Regions from separate parts of the Buttiauxella agrestis genome, predicted to be linked through region 3. Evidence: predicted binding sites of a transcription regulator. Region 3 holds the regulator's gene; each other region holds the start of a gene.
The links. Region 3 encodes PhoB, which activates phosphate uptake and scavenging genes when phosphate is short. Its sites were predicted from a motif close to CTGTCATAAAACTGNCNNAT; they were not measured.
Positions count from the first base shown of each region.

Region 1: glpT (glycerol-3-phosphate transporter) is a predicted target of PhoB. The motif match lies at 1,526-1,545, and genes of this name have one in related genera.
Region 2: phnC (phosphonate ABC transporter ATP-binding protein) is a predicted target of PhoB. The motif match lies at 1,496-1,515, and genes of this name have one in related genera.
Region 4: DY231_RS10810 (PhoX family protein) is a predicted target of PhoB. The motif match lies at 1,306-1,325, and genes of this name have one in related genera.

Region 1 is NZ_UIGI01000001.1:3,499,314-3,502,485, forward strand. Features, by position in the region: gene glpT (glycerol-3-phosphate transporter) at 75-1,433, opposite strand; gene glpA (anaerobic glycerol-3-phosphate dehydrogenase subunit A) at 1,671-3,172, shown strand, end outside.
Region 2 is NZ_UIGI01000001.1:4,530,849-4,534,020, forward strand. Features, by position in the region: gene yjdN (VOC family metalloprotein YjdN) at 1-58, shown strand, start outside; gene DY231_RS21495 (phospholipase effector Tle1 domain-containing protein) at 151-1,365, opposite strand; gene phnC (phosphonate ABC transporter ATP-binding protein) at 1,556-2,338, shown strand; gene phnD (phosphonate ABC transporter substrate-binding protein) at 2,373-3,172, shown strand, end outside.
Region 3 is NZ_UIGI01000001.1:3,889,803-3,892,974, reverse strand. Features, by position in the region: gene sbcC (exonuclease subunit SbcC) at 1-316, opposite strand, end outside; gene sbcD (exonuclease subunit SbcD) at 313-1,530, opposite strand; gene phoB (phosphate response regulator transcription factor PhoB) at 1,720-2,409, shown strand; gene phoR (phosphate regulon sensor histidine kinase PhoR) at 2,432-3,172, shown strand, end outside.
Region 4 is NZ_UIGI01000001.1:2,237,104-2,240,275, reverse strand. Features, by position in the region: gene DY231_RS10810 (PhoX family protein) at 1-1,255, opposite strand, end outside; gene DY231_RS10805 (LysR family transcriptional regulator) at 1,358-2,269, opposite strand; gene DY231_RS10800 (alkene reductase) at 2,372-3,172, shown strand, end outside.

The sequences.
Region 1 (3,172 bases), 390 kb from region 3:
TGCGCGTATCCACCCTACAACGGCTTTTCGTAGGTCGGATTAGCGTAGCGACATCCGACATTCATTTGACCTGGCTACTGGCTATTTTCTCTGGCTTTCATTTCCTGATGATGTTTGTTCTCACCCACCATCACCACCAGCAGCAGAATCACGGCCATAATACTGCCGCCGATCATCACCATAAAGCCGCCATCCCAGCCGAAGAAATCAACGGTATAACCCACAATGGCGCTCGCGGCGACCGACCCACCGAGATAACCAAACAAGCCAGTGAAGCCCGCTGCCGTTCCCGCGGCTTTTTTCGGTGCCAGTTCCAGCGCATGTAGACCAATCAGCATCACCGGGCCGTAGATCAGGAAGCCAATCACAATCATACACGCCATATCCACACCCGGATTACCCGGCGGGTTCAGCCAGTAAACAATGGTCGCAATCGTCACCAGAATCATAAAGAACACACCGGTTGCGCCACGGTTGCCGCGGAACACTTTATCCGACATCCAGCCACACAGCAGCGTCCCTGGGATCCCTGCGTATTCATAAAGGAAATAAGCCCAGGAGGATTTATCCAGCGCAAAGTGCTTCACTTCTTTCAGATACGTTGGCGACCAGTCGAGAATGCCGTAACGCAGCAAGTAGACGAAAACGTTAGCAATGGCGATGTACCACAGCAGGCGGTTAGGGAACACGTACTGCATAAAAATCTGTTTAGCCGTCAGCTCCTCTTCCGTTTTGTCGTTATAGTCGTCCGGGTAATCGTTTTTGTACTCTTCGATGGGTGGCAAGCCGCAGGATTGCGGGGTGTCGCGCATTAATGCAAAGGCAATCAGCGCCACCAGAATCGCCGCAAAGGCTGGCATATAAAGTGCCGCGTGCCAGTCGTTAAACCATGCCATCCCGAGTAAGAACAGCAGCGGCGGCAAACCACCGCCCACGTTATGTGCGCAGTTCCATACAGATACAATTCCGCCACGCTCTTTCTTGGACCACCAATGCACCATGGTGCGCCCACACGGCGGCCAGCCCATTCCCTGGAACCAACCACACAGGAACAGCAGCACGAACATCACCGCGATGCTGGATGTCGCCCATGGCACAAACCCCATAAATAGCATCACGGCTGCCGCCAGAATCAAACCGGCGGGTAAGAAAACGCGTGGATTCGAGCGGTCAGAGACTGACCCCATGATGAATTTTGAAAAGCCGTAGGCGATAGAAATACCGGAAAGCGCGAATCCTAAATCCCCCCGCGAGAAACCTTGCTCAATCAAGTACGGCATCGCCAGCGTGAAGTTTTTACGCACCAGGTAATAGGCCGCGTAACCGAAGAAAATCCCCATAAAAATTTGCCAGCGCAGGCGTTTATAAGTTGGGTCAATGTGCTCGTTCTTTAGCCGGGGCTGGTGCGCGCTGGGTTTGAAAATGCTTAGCATAAATGCCTCCGTGGCAGGGTTTATAAGCCATGTTCATTTGCGAGCGCATGTTAAGGATTATCGGGGTGAGTTAGTGTGAAACACCCCACAACATATTACATTTTTATTACAAACTATCGAAAAGGTGCATAACATCACACTTTACTTTCGATTTATGCTCGAATTTGCTCGATATCAAACATTTTAAAATTGATTTGTGGCTCAATTGTGTTCAAGAGAATTCTTCAGGAGCAGAGCATGGCGACGGGACGCAAAGAGAGGGATGTCATTATTATCGGCGGTGGCGCAACCGGTGCGGGAATTGCTCGCGACTGCGCCCGTCGCGGGTTGCAAACGCTGCTGCTCGAAAGACACGATATCGCCACCGGGGCGACGGGGCGAAACCACGGCTTACTCCACAGCGGCGCGCGGTACGCCATGACGGACAGCGAATCGGCCAGAGAATGCATTGAAGAAAACCGCATCCTCAAACGTATCGCTCGCCATTGCATCGAACGCACCGACGGCTTGTTTATCACCCTTCCCGAAGACGATTTATCTCTCCAGACTATTTTTATCGCCTCCTGCCAGGACGCAGGAATAGACGCTCAACGCATCGAACCCAAAGAAGCATTACACCTGGAACCCGCCGCAAACCCTGAATTGATTGGCGCGGTGCGCGTGCCTGATGGCACCGTCGACCCCTTCCGCCTGACCGCCGCCAATATGCTGGATGCCAGAGAACACGGCGCTGAAATTCTCACCGGCCAGGAAGTTACCGGTCTGATTCGCAACAGCGATCGGGTTTGTGGGGTGCGCGTCTATAACCACCAAACCCAACAACAGCACGATTTATACGCAAGCGTAGTGGTGAATGCGGCCGGGATTTGGGGCCAGCACATCGCGGAATATGCTGATTTGCGCGTGCGGATGCTGCCCGCAAAAGGCTCGCTGCTCATTCTTGGCCATCGCATCAATAACATGGTGATCAACCGCTGCCGCAAACCTGCTGACGCCGATATTCTGGTGCCCGGCGATACGATTTCACTGATTGGCACCACTTCCACGCCCATTGAATATGACCAAATCGACAATATGCGCGTCACGCCGCAAGAGGTCGATATCCTGATTCGTGAAGGCTCGAAACTTGCGCCAAAACTCGCGGAGACTCGTATTCTGCGCGCTTACGCAGGGGTACGCCCGCTGGTGGCAAGCGACAACGATCCGACCGGACGCAACGCCAGCCGAGGAATCGTGCTGCTTGATCACGCAAAGCGCGACGGGATGGAAGGGTTTATCACCATCACCGGCGGCAAACTGATGACATATCGCCTGATGGCCGAATGGGCGACGAACGCGGTTTGTGAAAAGCTCGGTAATACCCAGGCTTGCACCACCGCAACGGAGCCGCTTCCAGGCTCAGGAAGCTCTCCGGAAGAAACCCTGAGCAAAGTCATTTCTTTACCCCTCACCATCCGGCGCTCGGCGGTCTGGCGTCATGGCGACCGCGCCGGGCAGCTATTGGCCGGGGATCGTCTAAGCAACAGCCTGGTTTGCGAGTGTGAAGCCGTCACCGCAGGCGAAGTCCGTTACGCGGTTAACAATTTGGCCGTCAGTAATCTTGGCGATTTACGCCGCCGCACCCGCGTGGGAATGGGGACTTGCCAGGGGGAACTTTGCGCCTGTCGCGCCGCCGGTTTATTACAACGTTTTGGCACCTCAACACCTGCGCAATCGCTCGAGCAGCTTTCCATTTTTCT
Region 2 (3,172 bases), 640 kb from region 3:
CATGTTGACCGATAAATACGGTATTCCGTGGATGGTGAATGTCGAAAAACCGATGTAACCGGTCGTACAGCAGCGTCATCCGACAAATCTGACGAAAAGGGTGGATGACGCTAGCGCTTATCCACCCTACGCAACCCATTCTCTATCTTTTTACCGCGCAATCGCCCAATTAATGGGAATCACGTTTGCCGCATGCAGGTAATCCAGCAGTGGATGCGGAACATAAGGCCCGGTCTGCCACTCCCCGCTTATCGCCGACTGTTGCAGCAACGTTTTCCCCCCATTAAGCCGCTCGATAACCGACTGATGCACCATCATTGACGAGCTGACGGGGGCAGGAAGCTGGCGCGGCATAATGCGCAAATAGCGCGTTGGCGGATACCATTCACAGTGCATCGGGCCAAGCGCATCAGACACCACTTCGCCCCGCGCCAAATGAATGCCCAAATCATCGAGCGCATCGTGCATCCACAAATACGCGCCATTAGACAAACAGCGATCTTCATCAGTGCCGCTGTAATAGCCGCCCACATCATGATGAATACCCGGAAACATCACCTGCAAAATACGGTCGCGGTTGTCCCACAGCACCGGGGTTAAATCCACGCGTTGTTCATCTATTGCAATTGCCTGTAGCCCGTATTTGACCCGCGAATGCAGTTCCGTACTGTTAAAGCGAAAAATACCGTAACGCTTGTCGTTGAAATATTTAGGAATGCCCATCTGCCCGACGGTTTCCCAGACCGCAACCGCTTCAATGGAAGCCGGGCGCGTAATACAAGTGGGATCGACGCTGTCGCAGAAAAACCCCGGAAGCTCGCGCAATAGGCTGCCCAAAATACTCGGGCTCATATCCGGCGCATGAGCCAGATATTGCGCCCAAATGGACGAACCAAAACGCCAGGCTTCTTCTTTATTGCGCACGTTTAAATGCAGCCTTTCACGATTGAGCAACCCACGATCGACGATCATTTCTGCCAGCATTCGCGCGGTATAAGCCCCGTGGCTAAATCCGACAATATAAATCCGATCGCCAGGCTGCCAGTGGCGGCTAATAAACGTATAACCACGAATGATCGGAATGATCAGGCTCGCACCAAATGCGCCGCCCAGTCGTTTTACCAGGCCGTTATGCGGATCGCCCATGCCATGAATATATTTGGCCACTTGCAGCACATTGCCGCTGTTATCGGTAAGCGTCTTTTCTTGTTCATTTGCCAGCAGCAAACTTTGCTGGTCTACGGCACCTTTTAAATCAACAAATAACTGATAAACATTACTTGCCGCGGCTTCGTCATCCGCTTGTTCTTCAACACCAGGAGCGCTCCATGTGCCATCGGCACAAAAAATAATATTTTTGCTCATTGCTGAATTCCCAAGGCCAGAGGGTATCTGTAAGCAAAGCCAAAAACGAAACGCTAAACAATACGACAAATAGTTGATTAGCCTGATGACTTCCAGGCCGAGACTCACTCTTCATCATATGTACACTTATCCTTAACAAAATCGTCACATTTCATCGGCACCATGAGGCAACTTTTTAAGGAGCCGTGTGATGCAAACTATTATTCGCGTCAACAAACTGAGCAAAACCTTCAACCAGCATCAGGTATTAAATGCTGTTGATTTGGAAGTCAATGAAGGTGAGATGGTCGCTTTGCTGGGGCCGTCTGGTTCAGGCAAATCCACTCTCTTACGTCATCTGAGCGGCCTGATTACTTCTGATAAATCAGCCGATTGCCACGTTGAATTGCTTGGCCGCACCGTCCAAAAAGCGGGCCGCCTGGCAAGCGATATCCGCAAGAGTCGTGCTCACACCGGCTACATCTTCCAGCAGTTCAACCTGGTGAATCGCCTGACGGTACTCGAAAACGTGCTGATCGGCGCACTCGGTGCCACGCCGTTCTGGCGCACCTGTTTTAACTGGTTTACCCGCGAACAAAAGCAACGTGCGTTGCAGGCGCTGACCCGCGTCGGCATGGCGCAATTTGCGTATCAACGCGTCTCCACCCTGTCCGGTGGGCAACAGCAGCGCGTGGCGATTGCCCGGGCGCTGATGCAGCAGGCGAAAGTGATTCTGGCCGATGAGCCGATTGCCTCACTCGACCCGGAATCCGCACGCATCGTGATGGAAACGCTGCACGACATTAACCGTCTGGACGGCATCACCGTCGTGGTGACGCTGCATCAGGTGGATTACGCCCTGCGCTATTGCGAACGCATTGTCGCCCTGCGCCAGGGTCATGTTTTTTACGACGGAAGCAGCTCGGCGTTCGACAACGAACGGCTGGGAAATCTTTACCGCAGCATAAATCGCGTTGATGCGGTTGCTGCTTAACCACTTTGCTATCTACTTCAAGGAATAGTCAGCCATGAGCTACAAAGCCGTAAAAGCACTCGCCTTTACCAGCCTCCTGAGCGTTAGCGCCCTGTTCAACGCAGCCCATGCGGATGAGCAAGAAAAGTCCCTGAACTTCGGCATTATCTCCACCGAATCCCAGCAAAACCTGAAACCGCAGTGGGAACCGTTCCTGAAGGATATGGAGAAGAAACTGGGCGTGAAAGTGAATGCTTTCTTCGCGCCGGACTACGCCGGGATCATTCAGGGTATGCGTTTTAACAAAGTGGATATCGCCTGGTACGGCAACCTTTCGGCCATGGAAGCGGTGGATCGCGCCAACGGCCAGGTGTTTGCTCAGACGGTAGCGGCTGACGGATCGCCGGGTTACTGGAGCGTGCTGATCGTTAACAAAGACAGCCCAATCAATAATCTGCAAGACATGTTAGCGAAACGCAAAGAACTGACTTTTGGCAACGGCGACCCTAACTCAACCTCGGGTTATCTGGTCCCTGGATACTACGTTTTCGCCAAGAACAACGCGGCACCGAACGAATTCAAACGCTCAGTGAATGCCAACCACGAAACCAACGCGCTGGCAGTGGCGAACAAACAGGTGGATGTGGCGACCAACAACACTGAAAACCTCGATCGTTTGAAGCAAACCGCCCCTGAGAAATTCAAAGATCTGAAAGTCATCTGGAAATCCCCGTTGATCCCAGGCGATCCGATCGTGTGGCGTAAAAATCTTTCTGAAGCCACCAAAGACAAAATCTATGACTTCTTCATGACTTACGGCAAAACGCCAGAAGAAGCCGCGGTGTTGAAAGGCCT
Region 3 (3,172 bases):
TGGCCGCATTGCGCGCCCGGTTCTGGCTCCAGAATGCACGGTAGGCAACCCCTTTTACTTCAAATTCCACTTCCGCCAGGCATTCGGCGGTGTCGCGCGTCATGAGATCATTTTGCGATTGCGTGACGGTATTGAGGCGCGGTGTCTGGTGGTAAAGCGCGAGACAAATCGCATCGAGCAGCGTGGTTTTCCCGGCTCCTGTTGGCCCGGTTATAGCAAATAAACCGTTGCTGGCGAACGGTTCGCGGGTGAAATCGACTTTCCATTCCCCTTTCAGGGAGTTGAGATTTTTTAAGCGCAGGCTAAGGATTTTCATGCTTCTTCCTCCACGTCATGCAGGCTCGCCACCGTTTGGGCAAATAGCGTTCGCAAACGTTGTGCGCGTTCTTCGGAAGTGTCTTCCTGAACCAGGCGGCGCTCAAAAACCTCTTCAACCGTCAGCTCACTCAGCGTTTCTTTATGCTGTTGGGCGATAACGCGCTCGCGCTGTTCGCGGCTGCGGCGCAGCAACACCACTTCGACGGGGAGCGTTTCGGTTAATTGCTGAATATGGCGTTGCATATCATGCAGATATTCTTCGGTAGCGATTTCAATATCCAGCCAAACTTTGGGTTCTGCTGGTGCATCGCGCCACTGCGCGAGTTGCTGTTCGATTTCACTCAGAGAACCTTTGATGACCGCTAAAGGCTGGCTGACAGGCACCGTCAGCGGAGTTACTTCATGAAGCACGCCTTCGGCAAACTCAACCAGATAAACACTTTTGCTCTTGCCCGTTTCGTCAAAACTTAACGGGATGGGCGAGCCGCTATAACGAATGTGTTCAGTGCCACCAATGAGTTGGGCGCGATGGATATGGCCGAGTGCGATGTAATCGGCTGCCGGGAAATGCTGCGCCGGGAAAGCATCGAGCGTGCCGATGTAAATATCGCGTACCGCGTCACTTTTGGTCACGCCGACGGTGGTTAAATGGCCGGTAGCGATAATCGGCAGCCTCGTATCCGCCCGTAATTCGCAGGCTGCGTTGTAACACTGCTGGTAATGTTCGCTGATGGCTTCCATCAATGAACGCTGCTTTTCGTGGCCGGAAAGTCCCGCCTGGCTATTTTGAATATCCCGGGGGCGCAGGAACGGAATCGGACAAAGAATCGCACCCGGTTCCCCCGATTTAGTGTTGAGTACGATAGCTTGCTGGCTGGCATCATGCCGCGCACTGGCGATGACATAAGTATTCAGGCACGCCATTAATTCGCGAGATTCATTCAGCGTGGCGACGGAATCGTGGTTTCCCGCCAGCACTACAAGGGAACAGCCGGTTTGCTGCAGTTGCACCACAAAACGGTTATACAATTCGCGCGCGTAACTCGGCGGCGAACCGGTATCAAAAATATCGCCTGCGACAATTATCGCATCCACATCATGCTCGACTGCGGCTTGCAGCAACCATTCAAGGAATGCCTGGTGCTCCGGCCCACGGCTTTTGGTATAAAAATTTTGACCAAGATGCCAGTCTGATGTGTGAATAATGCGCATTGGTTGTCCCTTGGCATAAAAAAGCGTGGCGGGATTATAAAGCGGATGAGCAAGAACGACACAATTGAGTGTCATAATTCATTGTGATGAGTCGCCAGGCATTTATGTTTTTCATAAATCTGTCATAAATCTGACGCATAATGGCACCGCATTGAAACAACAATAATTATTCCTTGAGCAGGGCGAATCATGGCGAAGCGTATTTTAGTCGTAGAAGATGAAGCTCCAATCCGTGAAATGGTGAGCTTTGTGCTCGAACAAAACGGTTTTCATCCTGTAGAAGCGGAAGATTATGACGCCGCAGTGAATCTGCTTATCGAACCCTTTCCGGATTTAATTTTACTGGACTGGATGTTACCGGGTGGTTCAGGTATTCAATTCATTAAGCATCTGAAACGTGAAGCATTAACACGTGAAATCCCTGTCATGATGCTGACGGCGCGTGGTGAAGAAGAAGACCGCGTGCGAGGGCTTGAAGTTGGGGCCGATGACTATATTACCAAACCGTTTTCCCCGAAGGAGCTGGTGGCACGCATTAAAGCTGTGATGCGCCGTATCTCTCCGATGGCGGTGGAAGAGGTGATTGAGATGCACGGACTGAGCCTGGATCCGTCATCGCACCGCGTCATGACCGGTGAGAACCCATTAGATATGGGGCCAACAGAATTTAAATTATTACACTTCTTTATGACGCACCCGGAGCGGGTGTATAGCCGTGAACAATTGCTTAATCATGTATGGGGCACCAATGTTTATGTCGAAGACCGAACGGTGGACGTACATATTCGGCGGTTACGCAAAGCGCTTGAACATAGCGGGCACGACAGGATGGTACAAACAGTACGCGGTACGGGTTATCGGTTCTCAACCCGCTTTTAATTCCTTGTCAGGAGAGTGACGCGTGCTGGAAAGGTTGTCATGGAAAAGGTTGGTGATGGAGCTGGTGCTCTGTTGCATACCTGCCGCCATCTTAGGTCTTATTTTCGGCCATTTACCGTGGTTTTTATTACTGGCAGTCACCGGACTGCTGGTTTGGCATTTCTGGAATTTACTGCGTTTATCGTGGTGGCTGTGGGTGGATCGCAGTATGACGCCGCCGCCAGGGCGCGGGAGTTGGGATCCCCTGTTGTACGGTCTTCATCAGATGCAGCTGCGCAACAAAAAGCGCCGCAAAGAGTTAGGCAATCTGATTAAGCGTTTTCGTAGCGGAGCCGAATCTCTGCCCGATGCGGTGGTTCTGACCACGGAAGAAGGGACGATTTTTTGGTGTAACGGTCTGGCGCAACAATTGCTGGGGTTACGCTGGCCGGACGATAACGGGCAGAACATCCTTAACTTGCTGCGCTACCCGGAATTTACTCGCTATCTGTCGCAAAAAGAGTTTTCACGTCCGTTAACTTTGGTACTCAATACGGGCCGCCATCTGGAGTTCCGTGTGATGCCCTACAGCGATGAGCAGTGGCTGCTGGTGGCGCGAGATGTGACTCAGATGCACCAGCTCGAAGGGGCGCGACGTAATTTCTTTGCTAACGTCAGTCACGAACTGCGAACGCCGCTCACGGTGCTGCAAGGTTATCTGGAGATGATGCAGGACCAGACGCTTGAAGGACCGCTGCGTGAGAAAGCATTAGGCACGATGCGC
Region 4 (3,172 bases), 1.7 Mb from region 3:
CAAAACCGTTACTGTGATCAAGTCCTGATTGCCCATAAACCAGCGGCAACCATTGGCCGCTACCATCGTCATTAAATTTCGCCACATACAGCGTGCCTTCAGAAAGCAGGTTCATCGCCGATTCGCGATTGCTGGCATCGTAAATGCCCGCCGAAACAAATTTATAGATGTACTCGAATTTCTGGTCATCGCCCATATAGGCAACAACGCGGTTATCCGCAGCCAGCGTCACCGCCGCCCCTTCATGTTTAAAACGCCCGAGCGCGGTATGTTTACGCGGGGTTGATGTCGGATTATACGGGTCAATTTCCACCACCCAGCCGAAGCGATTGGGTTCATTCGGTGTGGCGTCCACGCTAAAGCGCGGGTCAACTTCACTCCAGCGGTAGGAGTCATCGCTGTCGCTGATGCCATAGCGTTTTTCGAGTGCATTCGGCGCGGCTTTCTTAACGAAAATATCCGACCAGTTCTCTTCACACGTCAGATAAGTTCCCCATGGCGTATGCCCGTTGGCGCAATTTTGCATGGTGCCCAGCACTGTTTCACCCTGCGGGTCGGCTGCGGTTTTCATCAGGGCATGATGTTTCGCAGGCCCGGTTAAAGTCATTGGAGTGTTCACGGTGATGCGACGTGCAAACTCAGAGGGGCGAACCACTGCCCAGTTTTCCCCCTCTTTTTTCACCTCGATAACCGAAACCCCCATCGCATTCTGTCCCTTGCGGACTTTGTCCAGACTCCAGTTCGCCACACCATCTTTAAACAGCAAACCATTGTCGATGTACTCATGGTTCATCGCCAGCAATCCGTGATGCGAGTCATCACTGCCCTGCGGCAGACCAAACCACGCCATCCCGTCATGGTGCATTCCCGCCTGAGCCGCCTGCTCATCGGTCGTGTTGCTGCCATCTTTCTTAAACTCTGGCAGATTGCCTTTTAAACCCACCGCGTCGCCCCAGCGGTAAAACGGTCGCGCCACGTAACCTTCTGGCACGCGGACGGTGTCGTCGGTCGAAACGGCGATGCTGTTAAAACCGAGTGAAGAAGGCCGCACCATGGCAGTCTCGACCGCCCATGCAGCAGGCGATTTCAGCAGTGCCGGGAATGTCACCGCCGTGCCGGCGAGCATACCCAGTTGCAGGAAACGGCGGCGGCTGACAAAAGCACTGGCAACATCTGAGAAAACGGGGTTAGCGCTGCAATTGCTGATTTCGTTGCTGTGTTCTTGTTTAAACAGCGGCTTAAGAGGTCTGCTCATCATGGCTTCCTTTCGATATTGTTATCAGAAGTGAGCAGTGTAAGAAGGATTTGTTACAGATTTATAACAACAGGCACCTGGAGTAAATCCATCAAGGCTGAATTATTCATTATCCAGCCAGTGAATGAAAAACTCGCTGAAAGCGGTCACCTGCAAAGGCTGGAAACGCCGTTGCGGGTAGACAAACTGGAGGCCGACCTGTTTTTTGTCATGGCGGCTGAAACCGATAAAACACTCCGCAAACAGAACCGCCAGCCGCCCCTGCTCCACATCGCGCTTAACGTCCCACCAGGATTTACTGGCGATACCCGCTCCGGCCAGCACCCACTGGCGCAGTAGTGCGCCGTCATCACACACCATCGCTGGCGTGACCCGAACCAACGATGATTCGCCCTTTTCTTCAAAGCGCCACTCGTTCATCAGCGTGCCGCGTTGCTCCATCACCAGGCAGCGATGCCCGTGCAACTCATCGGGATGCTGAGGAATGCCGTGTGTTTCAAGGTAACTTTTCGCCGCCACGAGCACACGGTGGTTGGGGCGAATAAATTTAGTCACCAGATTGCTGTCCGGAAGGTTACCGAAGCGCACGCTCATGTCCAGACGGTTGGCAATCAAATCCACCACATTCTCGCTAAGATACACCGAGCTTCTGACCTCAGGATGAAGGCGGGAAAAATCGAGCAACGCAGGCGACAGATACTGGCGGCCAAAATCTGACGATGCAGAGATCCTCAGGCTGCCACTCAGCACACCCTCTTTTTGCGTCAGTTTCGATTCGGCCTGCGCCATTTCTTCCAGCACGCGCAGCGCGGCGTGATAAAACTCCTCCCCGGCTCGAGTCAGGGCGATGGCGCGCGTGGAGCGGTTAAAAAATCGGGTCTGATAACGCTCCTCCAGCGCTTTCAACCTGGCCGTCATGGTGGCGGGAGAAAGGTTCATCCGGCGTCCGGCGGCAGCCAGCCCACCCGCCTCAACCACTTCCACCAGCAACGTAATATCTTCGAGTTTGCCCATTATTTGGTTTTCCTGAATAGAGAATCAGTTTTCGCTGCCATTATCAAAGCGATTCGCAGGGCGTAAAGTCAAGCCATAACTGACCTCCCAGGAGAATAAAACATGAAGCAACGTACCCTGTTTGAGAACACGCAAGTTGGCGCTGTCGAACTGAAAAGCCGAATCGTGATGGCCCCGATGACCCGCGCCCGCGCCGCACAACCGGGCAATATCCCCACGGCGTTGATGGCAGAGTATTACCAGCAGCGAGCCGGGGCCGGGCTTATCATCACCGAAGCCACGCAAATTTCTCCCCAGGGTCAGGGATATTCCTGGACGCCGGGTATTCATTCTGCGGAACAGGTCGCGGGTTGGCGGTTGGTGACGGACGCAGTCCATAAAGTCGATGGCAAAATATTCTCTCAGCTATGGCACGTGGGCCGTATGTCTCACGAAAGTTTTCATCCCGACGGCAAGCCTGTTGCCCCTTCCGCGTTGTCGCCAGACGCGCAGGTGTGGGTAGTGAACAGCCATGGCGTCGGGGAAATGGTCGCCTGCCCGGTGCCACGTGAACTGACTCATGATGATATTCAACAGGTGATTGCGGATTACCGCCAGGCGGCCATTAATGCCATGGCTGCCGGGTTTGACGGCGTGGAAATCCACGGTGGAAACGGTTATCTGATTGACCAATTTTTGCGACGCACCTCGAATAAACGTACCGATGAATATGGCGGCAGTCTGGCAAACCGGGTGCGTTTTGCGCAGGAAGTGCTGGAAGCCATCAGCAATGCCATTGGCGCTGACCGCACCGGCATTCGCCTTGCACCGTTTATTACCCAGCGCGGGATGGACGACTCGCAGACCAGTGAAGCCATTCTGGCCCTGGCCGCCTGGTGTGAAACCAAAGGCATTGCCTTTATT